DNA from 2 places in the Pannonibacter sp. genome. Region 1 is predicted to be linked to the other one. Evidence: riboswitches for the same ligand, from Rfam matches in the RefSeq annotation. Region 1 holds a riboswitch; the other holds the start of a gene.
What was found. A riboswitch is a leader RNA that binds a small molecule or an ion and turns the genes downstream of it on or off. The one in region 1 is predicted to bind S-adenosylmethionine.
Positions count from the first base shown of each region.

Region 2: linked by a shared signal. The riboswitch ahead of ACTIFE_RS06125 (O-succinylhomoserine sulfhydrylase) and the one ahead of ACTIFE_RS14720 (hypothetical protein) in region 1 are both predicted to bind S-adenosylmethionine.

Region 1 is NZ_JBHYDX010000020.1:60,771-66,725, reverse strand. It holds gene ACTIFE_RS14735 (ChbG/HpnK family deacetylase) at 1-753, shown strand, start outside; gene ACTIFE_RS14730 (Crp/Fnr family transcriptional regulator) at 962-1,651, shown strand; gene ACTIFE_RS14725 (acyl-CoA thioesterase) at 1,748-2,104, shown strand; gene ACTIFE_RS14720 (hypothetical protein) at 2,281-2,589, opposite strand; SAM-I-IV-variant riboswitch at 2,637-2,748, opposite strand; gene ACTIFE_RS14715 (YoaK family protein) at 2,895-3,623, shown strand; gene ACTIFE_RS14710 (hypothetical protein) at 3,735-4,748, shown strand; gene ACTIFE_RS14705 (SlyX family protein) at 4,803-5,006, opposite strand; gene ACTIFE_RS14700 (M16 family metallopeptidase) at 5,330-5,955, shown strand, end outside.
Region 2 is NZ_JBHYDX010000006.1:100,492-106,446, forward strand. It holds gene ACTIFE_RS06105 (lysine--tRNA ligase) at 1-211, opposite strand, end outside; gene ACTIFE_RS06110 (tellurite resistance TerB family protein) at 434-847, shown strand; gene apaG (Co2+/Mg2+ efflux protein ApaG) at 851-1,243, opposite strand; gene ACTIFE_RS06120 (CDP-alcohol phosphatidyltransferase family protein) at 1,453-2,055, shown strand; gene ACTIFE_RS06125 (O-succinylhomoserine sulfhydrylase) at 2,064-3,311, opposite strand; SAM riboswitch at 3,353-3,432, opposite strand; gene ACTIFE_RS06130 (2'-deoxycytidine 5'-triphosphate deaminase) at 3,573-4,667, shown strand; gene ACTIFE_RS06135 (histone deacetylase family protein) at 4,704-5,642, shown strand; gene ACTIFE_RS06140 (DUF6460 domain-containing protein) at 5,648-5,917, opposite strand.

The DNA.
Region 1 (5,955 bases):
GGTATCGACCGGGCATTGCGCGATCTTCTGTCGAAGGGCCGACTTAGCGCTGTCGGCTGTCTTGTCGCATCTGACCTGTGGACCCGCGAATACAAGCCCTTGCGCGAGGTGGCCGACGAGGTCGGCGGACATGGCCTGGTCGGGCTGACGGCCGTGCTCAGCGGGCCAGGCCTCAAGCCTCAGAGCCAGCGCTGGCTGTCGACGTTCGGCGAGGCCTTCAAATCTCCAGCCTGGTATGCGCGCAGGTCTGTGACCGGGCTTCTGCCAGATGAAGTGATTGTCGCGGAACTTGAGGCCCAGATTGTGCGGTTTCAGGACTATTGGGGCGCGGCGCCGCAATTCCTCACCCTGCGCAACGGCCTGATACGCCATCGCCCGGTGGCGCGGCTGCTGCTGGCGGCGCTGGAGAACCAGTCTGTCGCCCCCCTTCCGCTGCTGGTTTACCCTCAGGCCGATGGCTGGGAAGCGCGGCGGTTTGCCCGCTTCGCGGCGCGGCACGGTCTTGACACGCTGCCCTGCGGACCGCGGCTGCCGGATCTGGAGGACGAGGCGGCGTTGCAGGCAGCATTGCGGCTGCATTTCGATGGATTGCCGGACAGGGCAGTGGTCGTCTGCCGGCCCGGGGAAGCCGATGACCGCCTGCGCCGGCTCGAGCGGCAGACGCAGGTGGAACAGCGCGAGGTGCAAAGGCGCGTGCTGGCGAGCCAGACGTTTTTCAATACCCTCGCCGAGAAGGACATCTTTCTCTACTGACCCTGCAAACGAAAAAGCAGCCCGCGGGGAAGGGCTGCCTTTCGTACCTGTCCTTTGGACGGACGTTGGAGGAAGCCGGAGGTCTGTTGCTTCCCTGCTTGTACATATAGGCCGAGTTTGAGACAGTGCACGTGATACAGGTCACAGAAGTGCGGGGCCGGCACTCCTGACGCTGGCCGATGACAGACGTGCTGTGGGGGCATCAGCCGTGGCGGATCTCGCTGGCTTTCTGGAAAACAGTTTCACCTTGCAGGGCCTGCCCTGCGAACTTGCAGACGGGCTCAGCAAGCTGGCGCGGCCGATGAAGGTCAATGCGGCGGCGATTCTGTTCGAGGCGGGGGATCCCGGCAATGGCTGCTATGCCATTCTGGAAGGGTCGCTGAAGGTGTCGATCCTCTCGGTCGAGGGGGACGAACAACTGCTGGCCGTGCTGGGGCCGGGCGATCTGGTCGGCGAACTGGCGCTGCTGGATGGCCGACCGCGCTCGGCGACCGTCTCGGCCCTGAAGGCCGCGCGCCTTGCCTTCATCGACAAGCAAGCCTTCGAGCGCTTCGCCGATGAAAACCCGCAACTTTACCGGCATATGCTGTCGATCGTCGGCAAACGGCTGCGCCATTCCAACGACGTGCTGGCGGCCCGCTCGTTCCTGCCGCTGCCGGGCCGGGTGGCTCAGACGCTGCTGCAATTGTCCGAGACATTCGGCAAGCCGCTCGACAACGGCCGTATCCTCATCCACTACAAGCTTAGCCAGTCGGAAATCGCCAACATGGCGGGAGCCGCGCGCGAGAACGTCAGCCGCGTGCTCAACGACTGGAAGCGGCTTGGCACGATCACCCGGATCTCTGGCTACTATTGTCTGGAGAGACCGGAAATCCTGCAAAAGGCCGCAACGCTCTGAGCCTCCCCCCGATCAAGACACCTCAAATGGAGATCTGCCGTGGCCGTGGCCGCTGATGAAACCGAAGCCCCGAGCGGCGACCTGACCCTGCGCACAATGGCCATGCCGGCCGATACCAACGCCGCTGGCGATATTTTCGGCGGCTGGGTGCTGTCCCAGATGGATCTGGCCGGCGGCATTGCCGCCGGACAACGGTCCGGATGCCGTGTGGTGACCATTGCAGTCGACAAGATGAAGTTCATCCGGCCGGTGCATGTGGGCGATGTGCTCTGCGTCTATTCGCGCGTCGGCCGGGTCGGGCGCACGTCGATGGAAATCAACCTGGAAGCCTGGGCGTTGCGCCACAGGTTTGGCCGCCGGGAAAAGGTCACGGAAGCCACCTTCACTTTTGTGGCCGTGGATGACGACGGCCGGCCGGTGCCGGTACCGCCGGAAGGAACCGCAGTCGAATAACGGCCAGTTGGGGCGCGGCTGGCCGGCGCCCCTTCACTGGCTCTGTCGTGGCTGTGGCGAACTGGTGCGCAGCCGCTACCGGTTACCGGGGCATGCCCCGGCAACATCTGTCGCCCCGCATCGCTTTGCAGCGTGCAATGGAACGGACTTGATCTGGGAAAAGGGTCTGGTGCGGCTTATCCGCGAAGGATCTGCCGGGCGCGACGCTCGAGATCGGCGTAGAGATTTTCGTCGATGGCTTTCGAACACCCGGAGTTCCACAGGGACATGAGCCCTTCAATCCGGGTCTTGCGCATCTCTGAGGTCAGCGGCGCATGGGGACGGCGCAGGACTGAGCGCAGTTTGAACTGGCGCAGGCGCTGCAGGACATAAAACTCCGAGGTGGTCAGCTGGTCATAGGCGGGAAAAACGCCCAGGTCAGCCGGCTGCACCCCGGAAACGACAAGGAGGGGAGAAACGGTCATGGCCTTACTCTCGTTCGACATTAAAAAATCCTCCATCGGTTGCCCGAGGAGGACTGGCGCATTGTAGTACCGGACCGCTTGGTTGCCGGAAACGAGTTTCCAGCCACATCCCTCTGCGGAGACCACCTTGCCCGGCCGGGCAGGTTGGCGAGGGCGCCAGCCCTACTCTTGATGATGGGGCGCTTATGCCATGAGTACTGAGTTGGGTCAAGAACTTCACCGGGCCACATCCTCAAGCTTTTCTTGAGCCTTGCCCGAGCTGGTCAACAACTCCTTAACGTCGCCAAGCCACTTTCAGACAATTCGACCGGCGGGAGGACTGGCGCATGGGTGGTGAACAGGCGGGCAAGCTTGGGCTGTTTGATCCGGCGAAGCCTCCGGCGGCCATGATGCTGGCGTTTTGCGCCTGTTATGTCGACGTCATCTGCGTGCTGGGCCTGTTTCACACCTTCACTGCCTTTGTCACCGGTACGCTTGTGGTTCTGTGCACGGAAATCTTCACCTTGCCGGATGATGCAAAGCTGAAACTCGTTGTCCTTGCGACCTTCTTCGCGGCAACGCTTGGATGGTATGAACTGGTTGTTCGTCTCAAGGCGGCCGGCCGCCTGCGTCTTGCCCCGCTGTTGACGCTGGAGGCGGCGATCCTCCTTTGCTTCATGCTGGTCGCCCTGCTGGCTGGGCCGCTGGAGCACCCGCTTGCAATGGCGACCATCGCTGCTGTCGTGATCTCGACCCTCGCCATGTCGCTGCAGAACGTGATCATGAGCGAGCTGCTAAGCTACCATGCCCCGACCACTTTCATGACTGGCAACACAATGCGGCTGATAGCCGGACTGGTGTCCGGCTGGCTCGCGACAACCCCCGCGGCACCGGACCAGGTCACCGATGCGCGGGCGCGGGCGATCCAGCACGCGCAGGTCATCCTGGCCTTCGTCAGCGGGGGGCTGATGGCCGGCTTCGGCATGATGCATCTCGGGTTCTGGGCCCTGCTGCTGCCGGTTGTGATCCTGTTGGTGATGGCTGCAGCGCAGCGCCCGGAATTGGCCCCAGGCTGAGCGGTCCGCTTTGTGCCTTCATGGCGTCACAGCCGCGCGTAACGCGCGTCTCCACTCATGACCCTGTCCAGATCGGGAGGCGCAACCTCCCGCAGTCATGAGGACCCGCCCATGCCGGCACAAGACGACCCCAGCCTGATGATGATCAACGCAAACAACGCCGGTTTCGGCACGGTACGCCTCGAGCCGGCGGCGGATGCCGGAGATTATCTCAATCACCTCGCTTTGACGCCGGCGCAGATGCCAAGCGTCTATTATGGCTCGGCGATCAGCAACAACACGCTGCGGCTGCGGCCGCTGCACGAGCATGGCTTTGTTGCAACCACGGCCGGCACGCGGCTGTATTTCGCGGTTGCTGGTCTGCTGGGCGATATGCAGAACCCGCGCAACGCGCTGTCGAGCAGTTGGGAGGCGGTGGCTGACCCGGTCTACAAGAGCAAATACTATGTCTATGTGCGGCTGGGAGTTTCGGGAACCGATTTCGCGCAGACCCTGGCGGCCCTTCAGAACGTTGCCCAGTTGATCACGACCGACGAACTGGTCAATGCCAATGCAGCCAGCAATGTGACCGGCCTGACCCGCGTCGTCTATGTCACCGCAGGTGATCTCGCCGGCACGTTCTGGGCCTTCAAGCGCTCCGGCTGGAAGAGCGCCTTTTTCGGCAGCGATGTCAACAAGCGCTATCGGCCCCTGTGCCTGATGGATTTCCCCATTGCCGCCAACCAGGTTGCCACGGCGCAGGCGACCGGTAACAACTTTGGGAACGCCCTGGCCCTGATCCCGAACGACCGGGCGAATGTGCATGTCGGCCACAGTCTGATCGATGTCAACAACCTCCGCGCCTACTATCAGGCGCAAGTCTATCCCAGTCCGGCGGGCAATGTGGCAGGTGGCACGATTTGGGCGAACTTCACCCGGCTCGGCACTTTCCAGCAGCGTGCTTCCTATCCGGGCCTGCACGGGGTGGCGGTCACTGGCCCGATGATCCAGGCCGGGGACCAGTATTATCCGCGCGACTATTTCCGCAGTTTCCCGGTCTACAACCGCAATCTTGCCTCACTGCAGGTGACGGCAAACCAGGCTGGCGTGATCGCCGCCATGATCAACGGCTTCGTGGCTGCCTGAAACAGACCTGAAACAGACCTGAGACTGGCCTGAATCCGGGCCATAATGTCTGGCTCAGTAATGCGGCGGCTTGTCGACGCGGTGGGTCGGCAGGCCGCTTTCCACCAGTTCCTCGATCTGGTCGGTCATGTCCATCAGCTTGCGCGTCAGCCGGTCGATCTGCTTGCCCTGCTCGATGACAACGGCATTCAGCTCGTCAATCGTGTGATTGGCGTGGGCGAGGTCGATTTCCAGCTTCTCGATCCGCTCTTCGATCATGACGGCTCCCGCGTGTTGACTTGATTGGACCGCAAATCGCCTACGCCGAATTCCATGTCAGGACAAGATGGGGAAAGCGTTGGATCCGACACCGGATCCCGGCAGACCAGGCCCCCATCCGAGGAGCATGCAAGGATCCACCCGACGGAACGATGCGGATGTTCCATTTCCCCATCAAGGCGCGCAGCGACTTGGGACGGAAAACCGGCGGATGACGAAAATTTAACTTCGCGCTGCCTCTTGCCCGCCCATATTCAGGATCACGCCATTGTTTCGAGCGCGCGCAGCTGCTTCGGCTGCGCCAGACCGGGAGACCGAGATCCATGCGGATGAACGCCGCCTTTCGCCGTTGCCTTGCCGCAACCCTCCTGTCGGCTACCCTGCTGTCGCCGCTGGCCCCTATCGCCCTTGCGCAAGGTACCGAGCCGGCGCGCATTGCAGCCAATCTCAGCCACTTCACGCTGCCCAACGGGCTTGAGGTGGTGGTGATCCCGGATCGCCGCGCGCCGGTGGTCACCCATATGATCTGGTACAGGGTCGGGGCTGCGGATGAGCCGGCCGGTCAGTCCGGTGTGGCGCATTTCCTGGAACACCTGATGTTCAAGGGCACCGAGACACGACCCAACGGCGAGTTCTCGGCAACGGTTGCCAGCATCGGCGGCCAGGAAAATGCCTTCACCAGCAACGATTACACGGCCTATTTCCAGCGCGTGGCCAAGGAACATCTGCCCCTGATGATGGAACTGGAAGCCGACCGGATGCAGAACCTCGTCCTCACCGACGAGGTCGTTGCTCCGGAACGCGATGTGGTGCTGGAGGAACGACGCATGCGGGTCGACAGCGATCCGTCCTCGCGCCTGCAGGAGGCGCTCTCGGCAGTGACCTATGTCAACCACCCCTATGGTTCACCGGTGATCGGCTGGCAGAGCGAGATCGAGGCGCTGAACAG
Region 2 (5,955 bases), on a different contig from region 1:
TGGTCGTGCGCGCCACTTCTCCGAACGTGCCGATATGCGGCAGGCCCGAGGGGCCGTAGCCGGTCTCGAACAGCACCGGGATGGATGGATCCCGTTTCTCCACCCGCTTCACCAGTTTCCGGGCTTCCTCGAACGGCCAGGCCTTGGAGGTCCGGGCCGCCTCGACGAATTCGGGCGACAGGTCAAGCGAAGGGAGTGTATGTGCGCTCATGTCTAGCGGGATCCATGCATATGTCTTGAACAAGACGGAAAGCCGGCCACCGTCCGGTGTTGTGCGGCGCGGCAGCAGGTCGGCGGACACTAGAAAAGCCGCAAGGGTCCGTCAATGAAACTCTCGGGCCCAAGCGCAAAGCGGCGCTTGTTCTGTCGCCGGGGAGGCATTACCAGTGCGGGCAGGTAAATTCATGCCCCGTTAGGAGAGGCCCTCGTGTCTATGAGCCAGAAAGTCAGCGTTCAGGAAGCTCTTCTCTATGTGATGGTGACAATGTCGGCCGCCGACAGCGCCATGCCGGACAATGAACTCCACTCCATCGGCGACCTCGTCAAGGCGCTGCCGGTCTTTGCCGGGTTTGACGGCGACAGCATCGTCAAGGTTGCCCAGGCCTGCGGCGAGCTGCTGCAGGATCCGGAAGGCCTCGACAACATCCTTGATCTCATCGCCGAAAGCCTGCCGCAGCGGCTCTACGACACAGCCTATGCCCTTGCCGTCGAAGTTGCGGCTGCTGATGGCGATGTGCCGGAGGAAGAACTGCGTCTCCTCGAACTGTTGCGCGACCGGCTTAGCCTCGACAAACTGACGGTTGCCGCCATTGAGCGCTCTGCCCAGGCGCGCTTCCGCGTTGCCTGAGGCCTAGTTCAGGATGCGCCGCATCGAGGGTGTGTCGAGCGAGAACGCCGGAATTTCGGCCGAAAACATCCGGCCGTCCGGCAGTTCCATGCTGTAGCTTCCTTCCATGATGCCGGATGGCGTCGGCAGGGGGCAGCCGGATGTGTATTCGAAGGCTTCGCCGGGGAGGATGACGGGCTGTTCTCCGATGACCCCGGCGCCTTCGACCTCTTCGACACGGCCCATTGCATCGGTGATGATCCAGTGCCGGCGACGCAATTGGACCGGCGTGGCGCTGAGATTGCGGATCTCGATCGTATAGGCCCAGACAAACCGTCCGTTCTTCGGTTCTGACTGCTCTTCCAGATACATCGGCTCGACCGTGATCTGGATGCCCTGTGTCGTTGCTCTGTACATGCTGAATCCTGCGGAGCGATGGGACAGTTGTCCCCTTTGACGACGCATATAGGGGGATCCTTTCCTGTTGCACAGGGGTGGCAAGGATCGAGGACTCCGGCCGCGTGACTTTGCGTGATCAATCCATGACGCAGCTGTGACGGGCAGGGGGCTTGCCGCGGGCCGCGCTGCGGCGCAAACAGGCGAACAGACTAAGCTGGAACTATGAGATGTTCGACGCCCACCTCCGTCCGCTGATTGATCCGCCCCTCAATGCGGCCGGGCGGACCGTGGCTGCTATCGGTTTGACTGCGAATGCCGTCACCGTTATCGGCCTCGGCTTTGGACTGGCCGCTGCCGGGCTTATTGCGGCCGGTTATCCGCTCATGGCGTTGCCTTTGCTCCTTGCCAACCGTCTTGCCGATGGTCTTGATGGCGCCGTGGCGCGGGCAACCGAACGGACGGACCTCGGCGGATATCTGGATATCGTGTTCGATTTCTTGTTCTACGGCGCCATCCCGCTGGCCTTTGCGCTGCAGGATCCCTCCAGCAATGCTCTTGCCGCGGCGGTGCTGCTTTTGAGCTTTTACGCCAACGGGGCGGCTTTCCTGACCTTTGCCATCATGGCAGAGCGCAAGCGCCTTGAAACTTCGCGCCGGGGGCTCAAGTCGCTCTATTATCTCGGTGGCCTCGCGGAAGGCGCGGAGACAATTCTGGTCTTTGCGCTGATGTGCCTATGGCCGGCGGGCTTTGCGCTGCTTGCCTATGGCTTTGCCGCCCTGTGCGGCGTGTCGGCGGCGGCACGAATTGCCACCGCCATCAGGGTCCTTTAAGGCCGGGTTCAGGCAGCCGTCGCAGCAGCCAGGCCACGCGCGATGTCGTCCAGCAGGTCGAGCGGATCCTCGAGGCCAACCGATAGCCGAAGCATTCCGTCGGTGATGCCCAGTTCCAGGCGTGCATCCTCGGCGACGTTCTTGTGTGTGGTCGTGGCCGGATGGGTGATCAGGCTCTTGGCGTCGCCCAGGTTGTTCGACAGCTTGATCACCTGAAGCGCATTGGTGAAGGCAAAGGCAGCGGCCTTGCCCCCGGTCAGTTCGAAGGCCAGCATGGTCGAGCCGCCCGTCATCTGGCGGGCAATGACTTCGGCTTGGGGATGGTCTGCCCGGCCGGGATAGATCAGGCGGGAGATCGCTGGATGTCCGGCGAGCCGGTCAGCAAGCGCGGCGGCGCTGTCGGTCTGGCGCGCAACGCGCAAGGGCAGTGTCTCAAGGCCCTTGAGCAGCACCCAGGCATTGAACGGGCTCATGGCCGGACCGGTGTGCTTCACCAGGGGCAACACCTCGTCCTCGATCCACTTGGCATCTGACAGCACGACACCGCCGAGGCAGCGGCCCTGGCCATCGATATGCTTGGTTGCCGAGTAAACGACCACGTCCGCGCCGAGTGTGAGCGGCGACTGGAACATCGGTGTGGCGAAGACATTGTCGATGATCACCCGCGCGCCGACCGCATGAGCGATCCCGGCGACGGCAGCGATGTCGATGACGTCCAGCGTCGGGTTGGTTGGGCTCTCGAGGAAAACCGCTCGGGTCGCTGGCGTCACTGCAGCGCGCCACTGATCGAGATCCGTGCCGTCGACAAGCGTGCTGGTCACACCGAAGCGCGGCAGCAGGGTCTCGACGATGTAGCGACAGGAACCGAACAGCGCCTTGGCTGCCACCACGTGGTCACCCGCCTTGACGCTGGCCATAAGCGCCAGATTGACCGCGGCCATGCCGCTGGCGGTGCCGATTGCGGCCTCGGCCTGTTCCAGCTCGCACATCCGCCGTTCGAACATGGCGACGGTCGGGTTGGAATAGCGCGAATAGACGAAACCCGGATCCTCGCCATTGAACCGCGCCTCGGCGGCTTCGGCATTCGGATAGACAAAACCCTGGGTGAGGAAGATCGCCTCGGATGTCTCGCCATGCTGGGAACGGATCGTACCGCCATGCACAAGACGGGTCGCAGTGCGCATGCCCGACAGGCCGGAGGTCTGGCCGTCCTTGTTGGCGCCTGTGCGGGCGGACGTGTCGTCGGATGCGGTCATGGGTCGAGGCTCCAGATACAAAAAAACCGGCCATAGGGGCCGGGATTCACCTCCCGACCTTTTTAGCTACTTATTTAACGTGGCTGCAAGCCGGCCGGCCCAAATCACCACGGAACAGCTGACGCATTACGCCATTCCCGGCAGTGCGTCAATCACAGGCAGAAAACTTGGTTGGCCGGAGAGAAACCTTCGGCTAAGCAACAGGACCGGCGTGCTGATGGCCCTTGTCATTGGCGCGATGCGAATTGGAGAGGTCTGTCCATGCGCCCTGAAGGCATTCTGCCCGCCCATATGATCGAGGACATGTTCCGCTCTGGTGGTATCCTCAGTGCCAGCGCACCGGTGGATGGACAGATACAGCCCGCCAGTCTCGACCTGCGCCTCGGCAATCTCGCCTATCGGGTTCGTGCCAGTTTTCTGCCCGGGCAAGGCGTGATGGTCGCCGACAAGCTGGATGCATTCGCCCTGCATACGATCGATCTCGTACCAGGGGCCGTGCTGGAGACCGGTTGCGTTTATATCGTCCCCCTGCAGGAAAGCCTCACCTTGCCGGAAGCGATATCGGCAACGGCCAATCCGAAGAGTTCCACGGGTCGGCTGGATGTCTTCACCCGGGTCATTACCGACGAGGGCCGGGCCTTCGATACGGTTCCAGCCGGCTATCGCGGTCCGCTGTATGCTGAAATTTCGCCGCTGACATTTCCGATCCTCGTTCGCGAAGGCTCACGCCTGTCGCAGATCCGCTTTCGCATCGGCGAGCCGCTGATTGCAGACAATGAACTGGAAAGCGTGCATCAACTGCAGCGTCTCGTCAGCGGAGGCCATGAGCGCATCGGCGGCGGCGTGCAACTGTCCATCGATCTGGCCGGGCAGGGTGAGGGAAGTCTCGTCGGCTACCGCGCCAAGCATCATACCGGTGTCATCGATGTCGACCGCAAGGATGCCCATCACCCGCTGGACTTCTGGGAACCGATCCACCGGCGCGGACCTGCCGAGTTGATCCTCGATCCGAACGAATTCTACATCCTCGTCAGCCAGGAGGCGGTGCATGTGCCGCCGCTGTTTGCCGCTGAAATGGTGCCATTCGATCCGCTGGTTGGCGAGTTCCGTGTCCACTATGCGGGGTTCTTTGATCCCGGCTTTGGCCACGGCAGTGCGGGCGGCACCGGATCGCGTGCGGTGCTGGAAGTGCGCTCCCATGACGTGCCCTTCATCCTTGAACATGGCCAGACCGTTGGCCGCCTCGTTTATGAACACATGCTGGAACGGCCGCACAGCCTTTACGGCGAAGGAATCGGCTCCAATTACCAGGGGCAGGCCTTGAAACTGTCGAAGCATTTTCGTCCGCTGGCCTGACGGAGCAAAGGCAGGGCAGGGCGTGCAGGTGGTTTGATGTTTGCAACAGCTGACGTGCCGGTCGTGCATCACCCGGCTTACTGTGCCGACCTGCCAGACGGACACAGGTTCCCGATGAACAAGTTCCGCCGGGTCGCCGAACTGGCCCTGGCTGAGGGGCTGGTCCCGGACGGAAGGTTCCATCGGCCCCGGCCGGCACCGGCCGAATGGGTCGCCCTGGCGCATGACCGGGCCTATGTCGACCAGGTGTTTGCGGCCGACGTCCCGGCGCCTATCGCGCGTGAAATCGGTTTTCCGATGACAGAAAGCGTTGCCCTGCGCGGTCGGTGCGCGACCGGGGGCACGGTGCTTACCGGATATCTTGCACTTGATCATGGGCTGGCCTGCAATACGGCCGGCGGCAGCCACCATGCGCGCTGGGCGCATGGGGCAGGGTTTTGCGTTTTCAACGATGTTGCAGTTGCCATCCGGGTCATGCAGGCCGATGGAGTAATCCGTCGCGCACTGGTCGTGGACCTTGATGTGCACCAGGGCGATGGAACGGCTGATATCTTTTCCGCAGACCCGGACGTTTTCACCTTCTCGATGCATTCGGAAAAGAACTATCCTGTCCGTAAGGTACCGTCGTCGCTTGATGTCGGGCTCGCGGACGGGCTCGAGGACGCGGTTTATCTGGAGGCGCTGGCGGAGGTCCTCCCCGGTGTTCTGGAAGCAGCCCGTCCCGACATCGTCTTTTACAACGCCGGTGTTGATCCCTTTGCAGGCGACAAGCTCGGACGGTTGGCGCTGTCGCGCGAGGGACTCCGCCGCCGCGACGAGTATGTCATCGGACTGGTCAGACAGGGCGGCATTCCGCTGGCCGGCGTGCTCGGCGGCGGCTATTCAGCGGATATCGACGAACTGGCTGACCGCCATCTCACCTTGCTGCGCGCCGCCATTGCGGTACAGTCCGGACAGGCTGGCCGGCCTGGCTGATCCGGTCAGCGCCGCGCTGCGAACACGCGGCTGAGGATCCACAGCGGCACGACGATGACGGCCCCCAGGACCAGATACTGTCCCACCTGCTCGACGGCCGAAAAGCCCATGTTCCAAAGCTTGCGGATGAACGAGAACAACAGGTCGACCAGACCCAGCGGGTCGAGGTCAAGGGCAGACAGGATGACGCCGACAACCAGCGACAGGAAAATCAGGCGGACGGCAACGCGCAACGGCGTATCGCCCAGGAACCGGCTCAGTCCATCACCCGACATGTCTTGCTCCATCGCTGCGTCGCACTCCCGGCCCCCTA